4 regions of the Cellvibrio fibrivorans genome follow, and region 4 is predicted to be linked to each of the others. Evidence: predicted binding sites of a transcription regulator. Region 4 holds the regulator's gene; each other region holds the start of a gene.
What was found. Region 4 encodes PhoB, which activates phosphate uptake and scavenging genes when phosphate is short. Its sites were predicted from a motif close to TGTCATAAANNTGTAACA; they were not measured.
Positions count from the first base shown of each region.

Region 1: the regulator PhoB is predicted to act here: its motif matches at 2,466-2,483, upstream of olsF (bifunctional ornithine lipid synthase OlsF).
Region 2: the regulator PhoB is predicted to act here: its motif matches at 1,586-1,603, upstream of J2X05_RS11100 (choice-of-anchor I family protein).
Region 3: the regulator PhoB is predicted to act here: its motif matches at 2,270-2,287, upstream of J2X05_RS05090 (inorganic phosphate transporter).

Region 1 covers NZ_JAVDVX010000010.1:4,500-8,718, forward strand. The annotation lists gene serB (phosphoserine phosphatase SerB) at 1-792, opposite strand, end outside; gene J2X05_RS19995 (hypothetical protein) at 1,100-2,242, shown strand; gene olsF (bifunctional ornithine lipid synthase OlsF) at 2,554-4,219, shown strand, end outside.
Region 2 covers NZ_JAVDVX010000003.1:592,713-596,931, forward strand. The annotation lists gene J2X05_RS11095 (methyl-accepting chemotaxis protein) at 1-1,207, opposite strand, end outside; gene J2X05_RS11100 (choice-of-anchor I family protein) at 1,731-4,219, shown strand, end outside.
Region 3 covers NZ_JAVDVX010000002.1:40,734-44,952, reverse strand. The annotation lists gene J2X05_RS05095 (DJ-1/PfpI family protein) at 1-425, opposite strand, end outside; gene J2X05_RS05090 (inorganic phosphate transporter) at 644-2,113, opposite strand; gene J2X05_RS05085 (hypothetical protein) at 2,413-3,603, opposite strand; gene J2X05_RS05080 (DUF3106 domain-containing protein) at 3,632-4,171, opposite strand; gene J2X05_RS05075 (hypothetical protein) at 4,168-4,219, opposite strand, start outside.
Region 4 covers NZ_JAVDVX010000006.1:205,954-210,172, reverse strand. The annotation lists gene J2X05_RS16305 (HU family DNA-binding protein) at 1-137, opposite strand, end outside; gene J2X05_RS16300 (chorismate--pyruvate lyase family protein) at 334-894, shown strand; gene ubiA (4-hydroxybenzoate octaprenyltransferase) at 1,366-2,232, shown strand; gene phoB (phosphate regulon transcriptional regulator PhoB) at 2,349-3,047, shown strand; gene phoR (phosphate regulon sensor histidine kinase PhoR) at 3,157-4,219, shown strand, end outside.

The DNA.
Region 1 (4,219 bases), on a different contig from region 4:
TTGCTCGGCAATTCCCGCCAGTACGGATTCATCCAAACCTTTAAGTAAAGCCATGCGCTGTGCAAAACTTTGCTTGAAGTCGAGTTCACCGCGCATGGCTGCTTCAGTAATTTCAGATACCAGATGACCTACACCTGCGGCTTTGGCGAGCTCATCAATGACTTCTGCTTCGATTAATGTCGAATCCATATCGAAACACACCAGGCGGCGGTTGCGGCGATAAACCGTATCGCGCTGGAAGGCGACATCGATATTCAAACGTGCTGAGAGCTCCATAAAATCCGCGCGCAATGCCATTAAATCTGCAGGCATTCCACGCACCGAAAACTCCACACAGGCACTGCTTTTTTGCTCTTCACCTGCATCCAGATCCGCAAGCGGGACACGACCGGACAAGCGGTTGATGCTGTCGATATTCAATCCATGTCTGGAAGTAACGGCGGTTAATTCAGCAATCATCGCAGCATCAATTTGGCGTGCAAGCAAGGTGACTATGTGACGGGTTTTGCCCTGTTGCTCGGCCCAATGCTCGTAGCTTTCAGCGGTGATGGTCTGGAAGCGCACCTGTATACCAAGTGGCTGGGTAGCTTGTTGGATCTGGTCAAGCAGTTGCGCACGCACGCTAGCAGCAATACGCAGCTCGACCAGAATGCCCAGCGCGAGGGTGTCGTGGATAACGGCTTGGCCTATATCCAGTACACGTGCACCACACAGGGCAAGGACATTGGTAATAGCGCGGGTGATGCCGGGCTGATCCTGCCCCGATGCATTAATCAATAAAAGTTCGTTCACAGTGCCTCTCTATAAGGGGTAACAAACATACGTATTGGCCCGGTGCGTGCTAACTTTTACTACCGGTCACCGCCGCATGTACTTGGGGGCGATTGCGCAAAGCGCGCATTCTAGCGGAATTCATGGCCGCTCACAGCAGCTTCCAGATACGAACTGTGCCTTAGCACGCATCGATAACTTAGGCTAGAATGCGATTCCACACGACATATTGCTGCCATTGCGGCGAGCATGTGTCTGACCACCGACCCCGGCAGGAACTGGGGTTGAATCATGAACGCAACATGACGAGCACGGACTTAACAACAAAATGGCATTGATCAATACCTACCGCACCTACCCACAGCTCAGCCTTTGCAGCCTGCTTCTGATCGCACTCGGTGCCTTTGGTGCCTGGGCCTATATTCACAACAGCGAACAAAACCAGCGCGAGCAGATCAGTCACTATGGCCAGGTACTCGCCAACAGCGCAGCACGGCAAGCTGTAAATGCGACCCTGCAACAGGACTTGGTAAGCCTGCAGGCGATCCTCCTCGAAGTCGGCCAATATCCCAATGTAGTAGGTGCGACCATCCACAATGTGGAAAACCAGCTGCTGGTGCAAAGCGGTTTTAAACCCAACCAGGAAATTAAAGGGCGTCGCTACAATTTTTCAGCGCCCATCGCATTGCACAATAATGTCGCGGGTTATTTGGAAGTGACGCTGGATATGCCGGTTCACACCGAGCGCGACTATCGCTTTTTTATGCTGTGGATGGCGGCGGTATTTTTCTCGCTGCTGGTGATCTGGTGGTCGATCCAGCGCCAGTGGTGGTCGCAATTAAAAGATAAGCTACCAACCGCGAGTGAGATAGTCACTGCGGTAGTGGAGAAAATGCCTACGATAAACGAAGCGCCCGAACCCGAACCGGAATTACCAAAGCAAGTATCGGTGCGGTTGAGTTTGGACATTGTGAATATGGGCAAGCTTTACCAACAATTGAACAGCGAAAGTTTTGCCACTGTATTGCGCCGTTTTGAAAAACAATTGCAGGGCGTGTTGAATTTATACAGCGGCCAGCGCCAGATGTTATCGGGCGAAACACTCATTATCGATTTCACCGGCGAGGCCTTTTACGAGTGCAGTTTTCGCGCGGTGTGTGCGGCGCAATTACTCAATAGCCTCGCTGCCAAGAGCGTCAGCCCACGCTTGCATTTGGCCGCTGCGGTACATGAATTATCGGCACCGGTGAGCTCCAATAAATCGCTGCTGAAAGATTTTGTGGTGCAACACAACAATCATTTGAAACCGGACAAAGGCGAAGTCTTAATTAGCCAGCGTTTGATCGATAGTGATCTACAGGAGCATCTGGAAATTGTGAGCGACAGCGGCAAGCTTATTGGTTTGAAGGCGCCCTATGCTGCGCTGCTGGCGAAACAGGAAGAGCAGTTGGTTGGTGCGACGGCTTCTTAATAATTCGTGTTGCGGATTGCGGTGTCCTGTGCGAGACGCGCCGTAAATACATCCCTGTAGGCTCGACTGCTGCCGCTAGCGGACCTGCCAACAGGTAAACCTGTTGTCGTTCAGCTACGCGCAAAGCACGCTTTGCAAATGCTTGCTTCACCCATGCAGCAGACGGTCTCGCACAAGACACCGCAATCCACCTGCAAGATCTTCGCAATATTTCGAACATCAGTGTCACACACCTGCAACAATTCCATCACATAACCGTCACCCATTAGTCATAGCCTTGCAGTATCGCCCATCGCAAGGTTGTGACTGCCATGCTCAATATCGAACAATCCATTACTAATAAATTCCCCGGTTTTAACCAGCAAGCGCCGATTGTGCGCAACTCCACGCTCAGCATTCTGCGCAAGCTCACCCACGAGCGCGAGATCAATGCGTTTTTGCGCGAGCATGAAGGCAACCGCGGGATTGATTTTATCGACCGGATTTTTGAATATTTTAATTTCAGTTACAGCATCTCCCAGCGCGAGCGCAACAATATTCCCTCTCAAGGGCGGGTGATTATTATCGCCAACCACCCCATTGGCTCACTCGATGGTTTAGCACTGCTGCGGTTGGTAAGCGAAGTGCGCAAAGATGTAAAAATCATCGCTAACGATATGTTGATGGCCTTTGAACCGCTGCACGATTTACTCCTGCCGCTCGACAATATGACCCGCGCCGCTTACAAGCAGAGCTACAAAAATATCCTGCAAGCACTCAATAACGACGAGGCGATTATTATTTTCCCGGCGGGCGAAGTATCCCGCGCAAGCCCTACCGGAATTAAAGATGGAAAATGGCAGGCCGGCTTTTTACACTTTGCACGCAAAACCAATGCGCCACTGCTGCCGATATTTGTCTCCGCCAAAAATTCCATGCTGTTTTACAGCGCTTCCATGATTTTCAAACCGCTGGCGACTGCCCTGCTCGCCCACGAAATGTTTAACAAGCGCTCGGCAGAAATTAAATTCCGCGTGGGCGAGATGATTCCACATCACGCATTGGAATCTGATCAGCTGGCTGATAAAGCACTGATTAAACGCCTAAAAAAACATGTATATAAAATCGGCAAGGGCAACTCATCCAAAAAAAATAACGTTCCGGTTTTTGTAACGGAAAAAACCATCGCCCACCCTGAAGATCGCTCTGCGCTGAAAAAAGAATTTAAAAATGCGCAACTGATTGGCAGTACGCGCGACAATCACAAAATATTTTTATGCGATTACAACCAACATCCGGTAGTGCTGCGCGAAATTGGCCGCCTGCGTGAACAGACATTTCGCATGGTTGGCGAAGGCACCGGCAGCCGCCGCGATTTGGATAAATACGATCACTACTATCGCCATTTAGTCTTGTGGGACGAAGAAAAACTCTGCATCGCTGGCGCCTATCGTTTGGGTGAAGCACACAAGCTGATGAAGAAAAAAGGCGCAAATTCACTCTACACCGCTGAGCTATTTGATTTCCATTCATCACTTACACCTTACCTTGAACAAGGTTTGGAATTAGGCCGCAGTTTTGTGCACCCGGATTATTGGGGCAAAGCCAGCCTGGATTATTTATGGCAAGGCCTCGGTGCTTATTTGTCGCATCACCCGCAAGTGCGATTTGTGTTTGGCCCAGTGAGTATGAGCGCGCATTATCCAAAAGCCCTGCGCGATTTATTGGTGTTTTATTACGAGCGCTACTACTCAGTCAAAAATGCGAATGATGAAAACCTTGCAGAAGGCAATCATCCGCATGAAATCGATGAAGACGTGTTAATCGATTTACAACACCGCTTTGCCAAACTCGATAGCGAACAAGGTTTTGAACTATTACAGGAAGAATTCAAGAAACACGACTGCAAAATCCCCGTGCTATTTAAACAATATGCAAGCCTGTATGAAGAAGGCGGCTACCATTTGCTCGCCTTTAGTGTGGACTCGGAATTTGGCA
Region 2 (4,219 bases), on a different contig from region 4:
CCTCAGTCATTTTCCCCAGGCGCCGCGCTAATTTGCGTGGGCCGCGCTGTTTAAAAATAATTCCGCCGATTACCAGGGTTAACAGGGTAAATAGATTGATGGCGTTATTAGACCAGTCGGTGTACTCGTGTAGTGCAGCATTTACTAAAAAGCTGCTGCCCACACAAGCCGTGTAAATATTCATCAGTTTAAAATTCAGTGAGCGATGGCGATAAACTTCTTCCAAATCCGCCTCGCACATCATGCCCCAGGTATCTGGCGAGCCCTGCAATGAAAAGGTTACACCTTTTCCCACCACTGGAATATGGCGATAGTCGGAGTAGCCGGGGTAGGTGACAAATAAATTGCTACTTTTGCGAATCGTTTCGCGTACACCCGGATGTAATTCATTAGTGGCCGGGTCAGTAAAGCGGATTTCAAATTCTGTGTGCTGCTGGATTTTTACGACACCCCATGCGGTATGCACACCTGATTTTAAATTTTCGCCATGTGAAAATGTATTGTCTTCAAAGCGCGAGCGGGAGAGAGCGGTACCGCTTTTAATTGCCGGATCAAAAACTGCTTTCACCATAAATAAATAATTATCGCCAGATTCAGTAAAAATGTGGCCTGCTTCCCGTTGGATTAAATCGCCTAACACATCATTGGGGAAGCGTGCACACAAGCAACCTTTATTGCCATTGTTGAATTCGACTGGTAGGTAAAACATCAATGTCACTTGATCGTGAAAGGCAGAGCTGCGCTTTCCGATATGCAGTGTTTCCGTATCGATATAAGGGCCATGCAGAAATGGATTTTCCAATCCTGTTTTTACCGCGCGCGGATTTAAATCGAGAACACCAAGCCGGCGATTGTAGGTTGTGGCAGTCACCATACCCTGTTGGTCGATAATAAATAATTCCGTGCAGTCTCCCATGACTTGCCATGCTTTACGCAGAATATTGTCGTAGCTGTCGTCGAGAAATTGTAATTGGCTACGACAGGATTCCAATTGCGTCCACTGCCGTTTTACCCACTGCTGCAATAGTTTTATGCGAGTACTGGCGATGCTTTCAAATGCTTGTTCCATCACTGCATAGCGGTTGCGGTTTAACCAGCAAGACCAGCCCATGGAAACCTTGCCTGTTTTTCCATACCAGTTAAGCCAGCCTCGCTCCGCGGGCGACAAATGCATAAGGTCGCTGTGTAAATAATGGTGTTGTTGCATAGGTCTTCTTCACCTGTTTCTAAAGAGTCGTAATAGTTTTAGTGGGGTAAGACTATTTTTTTAAGTTGTAATGGACGCCATGCAGAATGTACGCCAGTTCATGAAGTGGAATATAGAGGGCGGTGGTGGCGAAAAAACAGGCAGGTTTTGGTTCTGTTTTGGGGCAGGTGCCTGATTATTTTGGTGCGAATGAAATTGCTTTGCACCAATATGGTTCTGTGTTTGTTTTTTGTCCGAAAAAATAAGCCACCAACATTGCCGTTATTACTTATTCCAGCGGTATCGATTTTGCGCTGGCCTAATATCGTTAATCGTACTGAGATGGTTTTCGATAGGGTTACTCGTTGCAGCCCCATGAGAGAAAGTGGGGAGGTGTGATGTCATCAATCTGTCATAAATTTGTTGCGAACCCGTCATAAACGCTGATTAGTCTTGTCGCCGAAAATATCCATTTAATCGCTATCCACCTGCGAAGTCTTGCGCAGGTTCCGGATCTATTTATTTTTCAGCAACAGGAATAACTATGAAGCTTATTCAACAGTTTCCGCAGTTGGCAGCATTGGCTGCCGTATCCCTTACCTTGGTTGCCTGTGGTGGTGACGACAATAAATCTTCCAGCAGCGCTTCATCGTCCAGCCAACTTTCATCATCAGTTTCCAGTGTTGCTTCTAGTCTGGTATCGAGTGTTGCCTCAAGCACTGCGTCTAGTGTTGCTGCATCCGTCGCTCCAACACCTGCACCGCAAATTGTGTTAAACGAAATGCGTTCTGACGGCGGTGGTTATGACTACATCGAACTCTACAACGCCGCAAATGCGGATTACACCTTTACAGCTAATGAGTGGGCTGTGAATGATATTAAAGGTTTTGCTGAAGATAAGGTTCCCGGTATTGTGATTCCAGCGGGCACTGTTATTTCTGCCAAAGGATTTTTATTGGTTGCGGTAGACCAAAGCGCCGTACCTTTTGGTGCGCCTGCATCTACCTTGATCGGTGGTGCTGCGAATTTTGGTTTGGGTAAAGGCGATACTGCGGTATTAGTTTACAAAAATGAAATTCTCGACCAGAAAAAATGGGATGACGGCACGCACATTAATTCGTTTGGCCGTTTGCCCGATGGTGCTGCATGGCATGTGCAAACCGAAGCACTGGAAGCAACACCCGGTGCAAGCAATAAATTGCCCGCTGTGGTCGCACCTGCTGGCCCTACGGATATTGTGATCAACGAAATCGTGTCCAGTGGCCGCCCGGATATTAATTTTGATTACATTGAAATTTATAACAAAGGTGAGCAGCCCTATACCTTTGCTGCAGGCGAATGGACATTAACGGATACCGGAAATAAACCTATGCCAATTCCTGCCGGCACAGAGATCCCGGCGAAAGGCCATATTATTTTACTGACGGATTTGGCCGTTGGTGCAAACTTGCCCGCTAATGCTCCAGCAGGTGCGATTCTGAACGGCGGTACTGAAACCTTTGGTATCGGCAAAAAAGAAACGATTACCCTGTTTTACAAGGGTGAGCAGCGCGATCAAATCAGTTACGGCGATTTCCATGTCAATTCCTTCGGCCGTCTGCCCGATGGTGGCAACTGGATTGATTTGGCCGATGCCAGTAAGCCGCAATTGTATGCATCACCTGCGCTGAAAAATTTTGCAACTCCCGCGTTGAATTTAACCGTGACTACGTTGAATTTCTCTTCCTACAACAATCAGGAAACAACATTAGAAGCAGGCGGTTTCCGCGTATTTGGTTTGAATGCGGATTTAGCCAAAGATGTTGAACCGGAATACATTGCTGTAGCTGCCGATTCAAAAACTGCTTGGGTAAGCTTGCAGGAAAATAATGGTCTTGCGCGTATTAATCTCAATGGTACACCGGCAATTACCAATATATTTCCGCTGGGGTTTAAAGATTACGGCGCGACCGGCAATGAAATCGACCCGAGCGATAAAGACAGCAAAATTGCTTTTTCCGAGTATCCAAAAGTAGTTGGTATGTATCAGCCCGATGGTATAGCGACTTTTAATGAAGGCGGAATGGATTATGTGATTACCGCGAACGAAGGCGATGTGCGCGATTACTACACCAATTTTGTTGAAGGTGTAAAAGTCTCTGGCCTGACATTGGATGAATCAGATTTCCCAAATGCTGTTGAATTGAAAAAAGATGCGCAATTAGGCCGTTTGGTTGTTACGCAATTTGCTAAGTCATCAACTGCCGAAACACTCTACAGCGACTTGCTGAGTTTTGGCGCGCGTTCATTTAGTATCTGGAATGGCACTACCGGTGCGCAAGTGTTTGACAGTGGCAAAGATCTGGAAGTGCAGGCAAATACTGCTAATGCTTATCCGGATGACCGCAGTGATGCCAAAGGCGTTGAACCGGAAAATCTGACGATTGGTATTATCGGCTCCAAACGTTTTGTGTTTGTTGGCCTTGAACGCGCCGATGCAGTTGCGGTTTACGATATTACCGACATGAGTAATATCACCTTCAAACAATTCCTCAAAACTACCGGTGATGATGCACCCGAAGGCATTCTGTTTGTAAGTGCAACTGATAGCCCTAGTGGCAATCCATTGTTAGTGGTATCCAATGAAGACAGCGGCAACGTCACTGTTTACCAAAGTGATGCTAACGGTGTATTCAGTTTTGCATCGCGCCTGGTATTGGAAGGCGGCGCAGCAGCAGCGGAGATTAGCGCCTATGATCCAACCACCAAACGTTTGTTTGTATTGAATAACGGCACCCTGTTGAAGAATTCGCGCATCGAAGTATTGAATCTTGCTGACCCAACTAAATTGTCATTGCTGACCACCATTGACCTCAGCCCTTACGCTGGCGGTATTAACAGTGTTGCCGTCAAGAATGGAAAATTGGCGGGTGCGTTACAAGGTGTTGATAAAACCCAGCAGGGCACGGTGGTGGTGTTTGATACATCAACCTATGCATTGTTAGGTATCGCCAAAGTAGGTGCCTTGCCAGATATGCTGACCTTCTCACCGGA
Region 3 (4,219 bases), on a different contig from region 4:
GCATTTTTTAAATCATCTTGATCTTCCCAATGTGTTGTCGCTTTATGCGTAGTCAGCAAACCCGCTTTGGCAAGCAGAAATGCGCCTGTGCATACAGAAGCAGTGACCTGGGTGCAACTTGCAGCGCGATTGATCCAGTCATGTACCTGAGGCTTTTCCAGCTCTGCGGTAACTACACCGCCGGGAATAATGAGCAAATCCAGTGATGGGTGTGAATTGAAGTGAAAATCAGGAACAAACTTGAGCCCTGCCCTTGCACGCACAGGGTCAGGTTTTTCTGCAATGGCATACACGTTGAAAACGGGGGGATCCACAATGTTTTCTCGCGCGGCAACACGGGTTGCAGTGGTAAACACTTCGTAAGGGCCAGCAAAGTCCAGCACTTCAATTTCCGGGAATAAAAAAATGCCGACGTTATAGTTCATTGCAAAATCCTCTTTTAAAAACCAAGGCATTAAGAGTGCGCCGCAAGAACTACGCAGTTTGCGCAATGCTGAATGTACCATAACGGGTTAAACAATCACCATCTGGTCACTGTTTTAGCAGAACAATAAGTAAGGGGAGGGAAAATGCGAGAAACCCGCTCCCGCATTGTGCGGGAGCAAGCGTTAAAGCAGAAGCGTCTTGCAATAGCGCAATACAATTAAATAAACAGCGTACCTATGTAGAACAATCCGCCCGACAACAAAATGGTAGCAGGTAAAGTGAACAGCCATGCCAGCAGAATTGTGCGTACGGTTGAAAATTGCAAACCTGTGCGATTGGCAACCATAGTGCCGGCCACTGCCGATGAAAGTACATGCGTGGTAGATACCGGCATGCCCGTCACACTTGCGACCCCAATTGCTGTCGCAGCGGTAATTTGCGCTGACATTCCCTGTGAATAGGTCATACCACTTTTACCAATTTTTTCACCGACGGTGTACACAATGCGCTTCCAACCCATCATAGTGCCAAGACCCAAGGCCAAGGCAACAGTGATAATTACCCACATAGGTGCATATTCAGTTGTCGCAGTCAGATCTTTGCGCAGGTTTTTCAGGTCGCCTTTTTTCTTGTCGGAAATCGTATCCAGCTTGGACACTTTTTTCGCGGTGTCATCAATACAGAGCAATAAACGACGCACACTGCGGCGCTGTTCTAAATTCAAATCAGAATAATGATTTACACCTTTTAATTGACTCTCCAGTGTGTTGATCACTACCAGCGATTCTTTGCCGTTACATTTGAAACTGTCAGCAACCACTTCACCTTCTTTTTTGGTGAAATCGACCAACCCATTCAAATTGTTTTCATTGGCATTATAAAAATTACGCAGGTGGGTTGCGGCATCGCGCGTGCGTTCAATTTGATAGGTACTGCTATCCAGATTCAACACAAATTGCGCCGGGGTCAGGCCTATTAATACCAACATGATCAGGCCGATACCTTTTTGTCCGTCGTTGGAGCCATGCACAAAACTCACGCCCATCGCCGAGGCAACCAGGGTTACGCGCGTCCAAAATGGAGGGTGTTTTTTACCGTCAATCTGCTCGCGCTCTTGCGGAGTTTTATGGATTTTGGGGCCGGTAAATATTTTCTTCAGCAGAAGCAATACCAGTGCCGCCACGCCAAAACCCACCAGTGGTGAAATCAATAGCGACAACATGATATCGATAGCTTTTTTGACATTCACACCTTCGCTAATCGGGATATCGGTAATCAACGCATTGGCAAGACATACACCCAAGAGCGAGCCGATCAAGGTGTGCGAGCTGGATGCCGGAATACCGAAATACCAAGTGCCGAGGTTCCATACGATCGCTGCCGTCAAGAGCGAGAAGACCAGCACCATACCGTGCACTGAGGTGATATTGAGCAGCATATCGACCGGCAATAAATGCACAATCGCATAGGCAACCCCCAAGCCACCCAGTATCACACCAAGGAAATTGAAGATACCTGAGGCGACAACCGCCATATGGGGCGACATGGCTTTGGTATAGATAACTGTGGCAACTGCGTTGGCGGTATCGTGAAAGCCATTGATGAACTCGTAGGCCAACACAAAAAGAACAGCAAAAAACAAGCTAAGACCCATCGCAAAACTGAGTCCAGTGAACATATCGATCATAGGTAATCCACTTGATTGACTAGAAAAGTAAATGCAACAGCATCGTCCTTGTCATTGCACAGAGCGAAATTTCCAGCAACGGCTTACAGCCTTACATCAGCCTGGATAACTCGCATGGGATACACAAAATAGAAGCGCCCCCGAGGGGGCGCCCTATGTGACAATTATATTTCAAAGAGAGTGGCGAGCGACAGCTAGACAAGCCAGGGGGAAATCTGCATCCAGGGGGATAACTGAACTATTTCTTCCAGTTTCAGATGGCAAGTGAGAAAACACCTTATTTGGCCGCCACAGCCAGCTCACATCTGTGCGATTCCGCTGCCCCATGCCCTGCGTATCAACCGACCGCAGCCGACCGATTCCAACGCCGGACGTCCGATTACTGTCTCTTTACGGGCCACTATGCCATAAAGGGATTTATCGGCGCTGATCCAGGGATAAAAACCAAAGGCACCTGGGCTGCTGAAGGCGCCATCACCTACGACAGGATCATCCTCCACCCAGTGACCGTAGGAGTAATGCCAATGCTCAGCGCTGTAATTGATGTCGCCGCTGCTACCGCTGATAGGGGTCGCTATGGCATCGCAGGTTTTATTGGTAATTGCCGGATCAACCCAGGCACAGACAGGATCAGCCCCCAGATATCGACCTAACTCAAGATCCTGATTGAGCATCGCGCGCAAAAATTCTGCATAGGTGTTGGGCGACATATTTGCCCCGCCCGCCAACGAAGGGAAATCATAGGTGAGCGTGGAAAAACGATTGGTAATGCGACGAATTTCATCGGCAAGAAAAATGCCGTTGAGCAAGCCGTCGTCATCGCGATATTCACCTAAACCAAGGTTGACGGCGTACGCCTGCATATGGCCGCCGTTATAGGAAAACTTATTGGCACTCGCGGGATTGTAGTTGGCAATGGAGCCAGTAAAACAGTCAGCGACTGTATGCTTCAAGCACAGCGGTGTTTCTTCCTGATCATAGCCACTGGTGAAATTTAAAAACTGTCTGCGCGCGATGCTGCGCCCACCAATATCGATACTACCCCCACTCAATACTGCATAACCGTCGCGCTGCATTGCATATGCACCGAATACCCATTTAGATGCAGAAGCAACCCCCATGGGAACATTGGGGCCAATGCCTTCCGCCGTCTCTGCTTGAGGATTTTGCGGTGCGTTGCGTCCACCCCACCCCGCTGCAAGGGCACCAGTTTTATCGCCGATTTGCCAATAAAATATATCGATACTCTTACAGATAGAATTATCAGCAACTGTTGTATTCACTGCGGTAACTCGCTGCTCCAGAGTCATTATTGAAACTGAACTAGTGGCGAGCGATGAAAAATTATTGGCTGAGGATGAATGATTAACTGAGGATGGATTGGAAATAAGTGACGCGCTGCTTGCTCCGGGCGCACCGCCACCAGATCCGCCTCCACACGCAATTAGTGCCGAACTGATTAGCACCGCAATAAAATTAGCAACACGCATAAAAATTCCTCATCTTACAGTCTGCTATTTACTCTTCATTTTGCTGGCGACGCATAAAACGTTCACGGGCTTTGGCGCGTTGCTCTGGTGTCATATTGCGGAAGCGGTCGCGCAATTTTTCACGCTGCTCAGGCGATAGTGATTGCCAGCGTTCGCGCATGGCGGTGCGCTGCGCTTCCGGCAGATTATTAAACCACTCAACACGCTGTTTCAGTTTGGCTTTTTCTGCCGCAGGCAGCGCTTGATATTCGCGATAACGCGCGCGCAATTGCGCTTTTCTCTCAGGTGACAGATTTTGCCACCGATTAAACCGCTCTCTCAATACAGCCTGTTCCGCCGGCGTCATGTGTTTAAATTTCTCTGCCTGCGTGACTAATTTTTCACGCAGCTCGGGGCTGAGCTCAGGCCATTGGTCTTTCACATTTAACAATAGCACCTGCTGTTCACTGGTTAAATCTGACCAGAGTTTATCCTTGGCAACACCAATCGATGGCATAGTGGCAAGCCAACCTAACAACAGAATCACTACTGATTTTTTTATCAAAAAATCACTTTTGATGTTACTCATGGTTGCACCTCATCAGCTTGAACTGCTGCTTTTTCGTCACGTAATTTA
Region 4 (4,219 bases):
CCGAGCAGGGCAACCGATTCGCCGCGGCTCAACGCATTGGTGATCTGCTCGATAAAGGCAGAGACCACCAGGTCAGCCTTGTTGACGCCGAGGTCGGTATTATTCGCCAGTGCTACTACTATGTCGGTCTTATGCATGATTTCTCTCCTGGGTTTTTAGCGATAAGTCAGGGGGAGTTTACCTGCAATAACTTGTTTGCGGCAGACTTGCGCTGGCTTTTTCCGCATAGGGTTCCCATACACAATGCCGTACCCGGTAGAACGCAAGCTGATAAACTGCCGCCCCATTCATCCCCTTCGCCCTGTTTTTTCGCATCGATAAAGGAGTCAGGTTTTGCCCCAGTCTTCACCGTCGTGGCAGCCATTAGCGCGCATCGCCAAATGCCAACGCCCAAGCCTGGCCATGCAAGATTGGCTTACGGATAGCGGCTCCCTGACTGCTCGCCTGATCGCCCAAAGCAGCGGTCAATTCAAGGTGCAACTGGTGCGGCAGATTATCGGGCTACCGTGTCTGAATGAATGTCATGCGCTGGGGATGAAACGGCCGGCACTGGCGCTGATCCGTGAGGTGATCCTGTGCGGCAATGGTGAACCCTGGGTATTTGCGCGCAGTATCTTGCCACTCGCCAGCCTGACCGGCCGGTTGCGCCATTTGCGCAAGCAGGGCACGCGCCCGCTGGGCGCGTTTTTGTTCAGTCAGCCACAGTTAACACGCAGTGCCATTGCAGTGGCGCGGATTAGCCGCGATCATGCCTATGTCCCCGGCGATTTGGTTGGCGACCAATTACTCTGGGGGCGTCGCTCGATGTTTTACTTGCAGCAGAAGCCGCTGCTGGTGAGCGAAGTATTTTTACCGGCCTTTGCCGCCCAGCTCACGCTGCACCTGCCCCGATAACCTTAATAAAACGGCGTTTTGGCTATGACAAATCCCGACGATGTAAAACCACCCGCTGCTGCGCCCAAAAAACCGGCGACGAAAAAGGTTGCACCGACAGATGCCGGCGGCACCAGCACCAAACCTAAAACAGCGGCAAAACCGGCGACAAAGAAAGCCGCCAAACCTGCTGCCAGCGAAGCAGCAGCTAAGGCACCCGCAGCTACAGTGACTAAACCCGCTCAAGGCAAACCAGTCGCGGCCAAAATAACGCTCAAAAAAGCAACCAGTGCAGCAACCACCAAACCTGCGGTGCGCAAACCCAAAGTTACCGTCCCGGATCCAGCACTGATCGCACCGTCAGTAGATCCTGTTGGCCCTACATCACCTGACACTGGTGATCAGCCAACAACACCAGCCACGGACTGGGCGAATGTCCATGCTGCAAAAATCCTCAAACGTGCAGCGAAAAATAGCGGAAAGGCTGGCTTTATCGCCCAACTCAAGCACAAAGCAGGCAGTTACTGGCGCTTGACGCGCATGGATCGCCCGATTGGCACACTGCTGTTGCTCTGGCCCACACTATGGAGTTTATGGATCGCCGCCAAAGGCGTGCCCAGCATTAAAAATCTGGTGATTTTTGTGTTGGGGGTGATAGTGATGCGCGCCGCCGGCTGCGTCATCAACGACTTCGCTGACCGCAAGATCGACGGCAAGGTGCTGCGCACTAAAGATCGGCCACTGGCTACGGGTGCGGTATCCAGCCGTGAGGCGATTGGGTTGTTTATCACACTCTGCCTGATAGCCTTTGCGCTGGTGCTGTTTACCGACCCGCTAACCATTAAGTTGTCGGTCGGCGGCCTCATCCTCGCCTTCTGCTACCCATTTATGAAGCGCCATACCCATTTACCGCAAGTGGTACTGGGTGCCGCCTTTGCTTGGGGCATACCCATGGCCTATGCGGCAGAGGCAGGGGAATTGCATCAGGGAATGTGGCTGATTTACTTGTCGGTCGTACTTTGGACCGTCGCCTACGACACTTTTTACGCCATGGTAGACCGCGATGACGACCTGAAAATCGGCGTCAAATCCACCGCCATCCTTTTTGGCGAGCAAGACCGCTTGATGACCGGCGTATTGCAAATCATGGCGCTCTATTCGCTGGTGCTGGTCGGCAACCGCTTTGAGCTCGGCAGCTTTTACTATCTCGGTCTGGCGGTAGCGGCCGGTTTATTTATCTACCAACAGTGGCTGATCCGCTTTCGCGTGCGCGAAGCCTGCTTTAAAGCGTTCCTCAATAATAACTGGGTGGGTGTAGCAGTCTTTGCCGGGATTATTATGGACTATAGTTTTCGCTAGGAGCCAAATATCCTGCAACCTGTCATAAATGTGTAACACTGAACTTATTTAATAAGCTGCAACAATAGCTTCACAAACCTGTGAGGCACACCGTGGTTTTTTCAGGCAGAACACTTATGACTGGTCGCAAAATACTGATCGTTGACGATGAATCCGCAATTCGCGATATGCTGCGGGTGGCGCTGGAAATGGCTGAGTATCAAGTCATGGAAGCGAGCAACGCACAGGATGCGCACAGCATCATTATCGATGAAAAACCCGACCTGATCCTGCTCGATTGGATGATGCCAGGGACCAGCGGCATCGAACTCGCGCGCCGCTTGAAGCGCGATGAAGTGACTGCTAACACGCCCATCATCATGCTCACCGCCAAAGGTGAGGAAGACAACAAAATCCAGGGGCTGGAAGTGGGCGCTGATGATTACATCACGAAACCCTTCTCGCCACGCGAACTAGTGGCGCGTTTGAAAGCGGTATTGCGCCGCGCTGACCCGCAAATCAACTCTGCCCCTATCACGGTGCAAGGCCTGTGTCTCGACCCGGCCAGCCACCGCGTGACCATCAATGACCAGTCAGTGGATATGGGCCCGACCGAATATCGCCTGCTGGAGTTTTTTCTCACCCATCAGGAAAGGGCTTATACTCGCAGCCAGTTGCTGGATCACGTCTGGGGCGGCAATGTGTATGTGGAGGAGCGCACGGTGGATGTGCATATCCGCCGCTTGCGCAAAGCGCTGACTATCGACGGCCACGAAGATTTGATCCAGACAGTGCGCGGTACAGGCTATCGTTTTTCTACCCGTATTGAAGCCTGATAACACTATTCGTGAGTAGTCCTAGCAGACGAGCCTACAGGGATGTATTTACGGCGCGTCGCGCAGTGCTCGTCGGCTAGGGCTACGGATTTAGAATCGAGAGGCCCCCTTGTTAAAAGGTTTTAGCGCTGAACTCCAGCGTATTTTGATTATTCTCGCCATCTGCAGCTTGATTGGCTTCTTTAGCGATAACTATGCGCTCTGGATGCTGATCGGCTGTGCGATTTATATCTTGATGATGCTCTGGCAAATGCGTCGCCTCAACCAGTGGCTGTTGCGTCAGGAAACCGATCACCCTCCCGAGGCGAGCGGTATCTGGGGGCAGATTTTCGACAATATCTACCAGTTGCAGCGCGACCAGCGGGGCGAGAAAGACAACCTGCAGGCCGTGATCAACCGCATCCAGGAAATCAGTTCAGCGTTGAAAGACGGCTTGATCATCCTCGACGCGCGCGGCCATCTGGATTTCTGGAACCCTGCAGCACACCGCATGCTGGCGTTGCATACTAAAGACCAGGGGCAATCGGTAATCAACTTTATCCGCCACCCCAAGTTCGTCAGCTATTTTGAAGAGGGTAATTTCGAGGAACCGCTGGAGCTACCCTCGCCGCGCTTTCCCTCCAAACACCTGCAGTTCCAAATCACACCCTTCGGCAAGCAGGAGCGGCTTATCGTGGTGCGCGATGTGACCCAGCTGCACAATCTGGAAAAGATGCGGCAAGACTTTGTCGCCAACGTATCTCACGAATTACGCACACCGCTGACTGTAATCAATGGCTATGTGGAGACCCTTGCGGATAACAACAGCACCCCCAGCTGGGATAAACCCCTGCAGCAGATGCAACAGCAAGCCAAACGCATGTCACTGCTGATCAATGATTTGCTGGTGCTGTCCAAGCTGGAGACGACCGAAGCGGGGCACAACCACAAACCGATTAATATTGAGCAGCTGCTAACCATCGTCAAAAGTGAAGCGGAAGTGCTGAGCAAGGATAAAGAGCAGCAGCTGACGCTGATCTGCAACAACACCACCAAACCCTTGTTGTTATTGGGCAATGAGAAAGAGCTGCACAGCGCCTTCTCCAATTTGGTCATCAACGCGATCAAATACACACCCAATGAGGGCAAGGTAAGTGTGCTGCTCTGGCAAGACCAGAAACACTTCTATGTAT